2 regions of the Shewanella denitrificans OS217 genome follow, and region 2 is predicted to be linked to the other one. Evidence: predicted binding sites of a transcription regulator. Region 2 holds the regulator's gene; the other holds the start of a gene.
The links. Region 2 encodes LexA, which represses DNA repair genes until DNA is damaged. Its sites were predicted from a motif close to TACTGTATNNNNATACAGTA; they were not measured.
Positions count from the first base shown of each region.

Region 1 (2,417 bases), 1.3 Mb from region 2:
TCGGTTATCTCCCCTGCTCGGTTCTCCACATGATCTATCGCTTTACCTTCTTTAAGTAGCGCTTGGGAGACAAACTCTAGAGAATAACGTTCAAACTGATAGAAAGCCGCTTTTAGCCAATCTATGCCATCCAGCACCACTCTTCCTGGTAGCGACAAGGTCTCGGGCCTAAATTTATCGGCAACCTTCCAACTTAAAGCTTGACCATGACGACCAAAGGCGGGGGTAATGCCAAGCGCTAAGCAGCGCCGATATAACAGCGCTAAATCGAAGGTCACCACGGCCCAGCCGATGATCACATCGGGATCGTACTCAGCAAACCAAGTAATGAGCCTCAAAATAAGTGCACGCTCATCATTGACCCACTCTATCCATGGATTAGCATCCGCTTGGGCCTCACCTATCATAATCACTTTTTGGTAAGGTGCCCCGTTGTCATCACCATTTTTGTCACCATAAAGACCAACGGAATACAGCTCCCCTGACATGGCACATTCAAAATCCAGTGAAATCATAGATAGCGTTACGTCAACGTCGGCCTTACGCGCTCGCGTTAATGCAAGTTGTGGCAGTTCATTCACCCTATGAGTCTTCAAGAATGGCACTCCTGAAATATCTTCTGCGTATTTTTGCTCTAGGCTCGAATTTTCATTGCCATCTAGCCAATATCCTAAGAACTCTGCGTCTAATGCAATGAAACGTTCAATTAAAAAGCGCTGCTCAGTTTTAATATCGCTTTCAAATAGCGGTATGCCTCTATCCTGTGCGATACGAATAACCAGCCTAAGCTGCTTGACTGTGTTTAAGTAAATGCAAGCAAGTGGCTCATGATGAAAGCTTTTAAGCTTAATATTAGCTAACCGATACTGGCCATAGAGCTGCCCCGCTAACAATTGTTCTAATGTTTGTAGATCCGTTTGCCGGCAAAAACAAATCACTTCGGCGTTATCTAATTCAATAAGCGCAGGGCCTTGCTGCGTCTTAATAAAATACTGCAGCACAGTTCGCCCCTCACGATACAAGGTATGGCGAGTGAGAATACGGCCTTTCACGCTAGAGAGTGCTTGAGATGACATAGTGTTCTTATTGATGAGTTAATGCTCTTTTTGATGAATTAGTGCCTTATTGATGATTTAGTGCTCATATTTCAGAAATTGTCACTAATCGTTCGCATAGGCAATTTACTGTGGGCAGTTAATAAACTATTCACCTGCAAACGCCCATGGAGCCAGCTCTTGTATGCCATGTGGATAAGGTAAAACTCAAGGTCTTAATCTTTATTGTGCTTATATTGTTCTTAGGCGGCCAATTCACTGTTATTATGTACAGCATAAGTCAGTTAATAAAGAATTAATACTTAAGCATGCTATCGGATAAGATAAAGACCCAGATCCGCACCATTTATAAAGGCATAGCCACGGCTATGCCTCAATTTCGCTCACGACGCGAGCAAAACTTCATGGTGGCCGAGATCTCTAAAACCTTAGCCGGTGAGTATGATAAAGACAGGCGCATTATAGTGGTTGAAGCCGGTACGGGTATTGGTAAGTCGTTATCTTATCTGCTTGGCAGCATACCGCTGGCTGTAGGTAACAAGAAGAAAGTCTGTATCGCCACCGCCACAGTCGCACTGCAAGAGCAGCTGCTTCATAAAGACTTGCCGTTCTTTTTAGCCAATTCAGCTATCGATTTTAAATTTGGCTTAGTCAAGGGTCGCCAACGCTATGTGTGCTTGGCCAAACTCGAGGCCATGCTAGGCAATCAAGACGGCGCGCAAATGGCCATGTGGCAAACCAAGCCAGATAAAAGCCAAGTGGAAGCTTTAGGCCAGTTACACGAGGATTATCATAAGAAGCGCTGGAATGGTGAGCTCGATACCCTTAAAACCCCTATCCCAGACTTTTTATGGCAGCAAGTTTGCTGTGATAAACACAGCTGCCATCGCCAAGTGGCAAGCCATCATAACTGCCCTTTTCATAAGGCGCGGGAAGATGTAGAAACCTGGGACGTACTTATCGTCAACCACAGCCTATTGTTTGCGGACTTAGAGTTAGGCGGCGGCGTTATCTTGCCAGATCCCGAAGACATGTTTTATGTCATCGATGAGGCCCACCATTTACCCATAGTCGCAAGGGACTTTTCCAGCGCACAGGCTACCTTAAGAGGCGCCAGCGATTGGTTAGATAAAGCGTCAAAGACCTGTAGCAAGCTGCAAAACCAGCTCAAAACCACGCATATCATTGCGCCAGTACAAGCCATGCTGGATCATATTTCAGAGCTCATTGCTTTGCTCAATCAAGTGGCGCATTTTTGTGATACTCAGCCGCAACAATTTGCCAATCCTGAAGTAAGAATGCGTTTCGAGCACGGTAAATTACCCCAAGCCTTACTTATTCAAGCAGAAAACTTAGCCATTG
Region 1 is NC_007954.1:2,891,789-2,894,205, forward strand. Features, by position in the region: gene SDEN_RS12595 (DNA polymerase II) at 1-1,076, opposite strand, end outside; gene dinG (ATP-dependent DNA helicase DinG) at 1,364-2,417, shown strand, end outside.
Region 1: a site for LexA is predicted at 1,312-1,331, ahead of dinG (ATP-dependent DNA helicase DinG). Genes of this name have one in related genera too.

Region 2 (2,417 bases):
CAAACTCTTCGGTTCCCAAACAAGCTTGATGACTTCAAAGCACCCTGGTGGTTGTAAAGCCAAAAAATGGCTTAGTGATCTCGTGCGCTACACCTGGTGCCTACGACAGAAATATCAATCTTTAATTGACGTTTCGTACTCGGTTTTTAACTGCCAAATCGAAACGTTTTATTTTTGTAAATGCTTTGTTACCAAACATCTACTGCTTACATTACTTGCAGATTAAATATTGATCAAGATCACTTTTAAATCTAATTCACTGAAAAAAGGTATAAAAAAGCCCCGCGTGATACGCAGGGCTAGTGATGCATGCCATTAAAATTTAATGAAAAGCACTCAGTTGAGTATTGGTTTTTAGTGGCATTTGGGCATTAATCATCATACTTTGCTGTAAGTGAGTGTTCACATCTTCAATGATGACACCCATGGCGCGTGCACTCTTAGCGACGATTTGCAGGCGGCGATTGTCACGCTCATCTAATTGCGTTGTCCAGGTAATCACCGCACTGGATGTACCACTTGTGAGTGCTTTTTCCATCGCCCACAGGGTTTCTACTTCATCTTTGGCGTGAACTAATAGGATGCGGTCCATCCTGACACCCGCTTGAGCGAGTTGTTGTTTATACGCGGTATGAGGGGGATTAATTAATACAATCCACTGGCCTTGTTGGCTTAATATCGCTAACTGGGCACATAATTGGCCTAATTCCGTGGCGCCTTGGGTGCTACTTCTTAAGCTTGCTATGGCCTGTGAGCTGCTGCTAGTTTGGCTGGGTGTGTCTAGCCAAAGTCCAGGGTGGCGAGGGGCGGTACCCATTAATTTTCTCATAACCAAGCTCCGTTACGTATGACGCCAACAGCAAGCCCTTCAATCGTGAGGCTTTGGCAGGTTAAATCGACTTTTATTGGTGCATAATCTTCGTTTTCAGCATGCAAATAAATCACATTACCTTTTTTCTCAAAACGCTTTACCGTGACATCATCTTCAACACGAGCGACCACCACTTGGCCATTTTTGGCCTCTTGCATCTTATGCACCGCCAGCAAATCGCCTTCGAGTATGCCGATATTTTTCATGCTGTCGCCACGGACCCTAAGCAGAAAATTTGCTGCAGGTTTAAACATATGGGGGTCAACTTGAAAATACTGTTCAACATGCTCTTGAGCCAGAATAGGTTCACCTGCAGCCACTTGGCCTATCAAGGGCAAGCCCAATTCAACTTCAGCATCCTCTTGAGTTAAGCGGATCCCTCTGGACGTGCCAGGCATGATTTCGATACAGCCTTTTTTAGCCAAGGCCTTTAGATGTTCTTCGGCAGCATTGGCACTTTTAAAACCAAGACGAGTCGCAATTTCTGCCCGAGTCGGTGGCATACCTGTATCGGCGATATTGCGTTTGATTAGCTCTAAAATCTCAGTTTGGCGTGGCGTTAACGGTCTCATGATGAATCCTGTCTTTTTATACAGTGACTGTCATTATATACAGTATGTTTGACCGCGCAAGGTTTAACCAAGTTTTTTTATCATTTTATTAGCGCTCTGTTTTTTGTTATTGATTTTTAAGGATTATATTATCTTTGGTTTGTTAGGGCGTTTCAGTGCTAAGCGGCTATTTGCAGCCTTTATTCAGATTTATACCGTGTTTTTTTCGCTATTTATGCCCGCTGGAATACTGAGGCTAGTGAAAGCTCAATAGATTCTGTTATTCTATGCGACCACAATCAGCGAGTATGTGTTGCTAAAAACATGTCTAATTACGACTCAATATTTATAAAATCATTACGTTGGATCCAAAAATGGCTGGTGCAGACCATAGTGGTTCCCCATGATCCTTTGACGGATTTGAATCTCGATCCCAGTAAACCAGTCGTCTATGTGATGAAAACTGAGTCCATCAGTGATCTTGCAGCCTTAAGCGGAATAACCGCAAATTTTGGTTTACCTAGCCCTTATGATCCGCTGACGTTAGATAAGGTGTCCATTGCTCGGGTTGTGTGTTTAGAAGGGCGTAAGCCCATGATAGGCCAACGTGAAGGTGGCGAAAAATTCTTAGACAGTTTCACTCAATTACTTGCCCTGCATAAACAAGATAAGCAATTAGATATTCAATTGGTGCCAGTGAGTCTCTACTGGGGCCGCACCCCAGGCAAGGAAGATGACACCATGAAAGCGGCGGTGTTTGAGCGTGAGAACCCCACTTGGCTGCGTAAATTTTTCATGATTTTGTTCTTGGGCCGACACAACTTTGTGCAGTTTTCTAATGCGGTTTCATTACGGCATATGGCCGATGAGCATGGTACGGATAAAAGCATTGCTCATAAGCTAGTGCGAGTGGCGAGGGTGCATTTCCGCCGTCAACGTAAAGTGATGACAGGGCCGCTGCTGCCCAATCGTCAGGCATTATTTAATGCACTATT
Region 2 is NC_007954.1:4,205,678-4,208,094, reverse strand. Features, by position in the region: gene SDEN_RS18275 (cell division inhibitor SulA) at 323-829, opposite strand; gene lexA (transcriptional repressor LexA) at 826-1,443, opposite strand; gene plsB (glycerol-3-phosphate 1-O-acyltransferase PlsB) at 1,747-2,417, shown strand, end outside.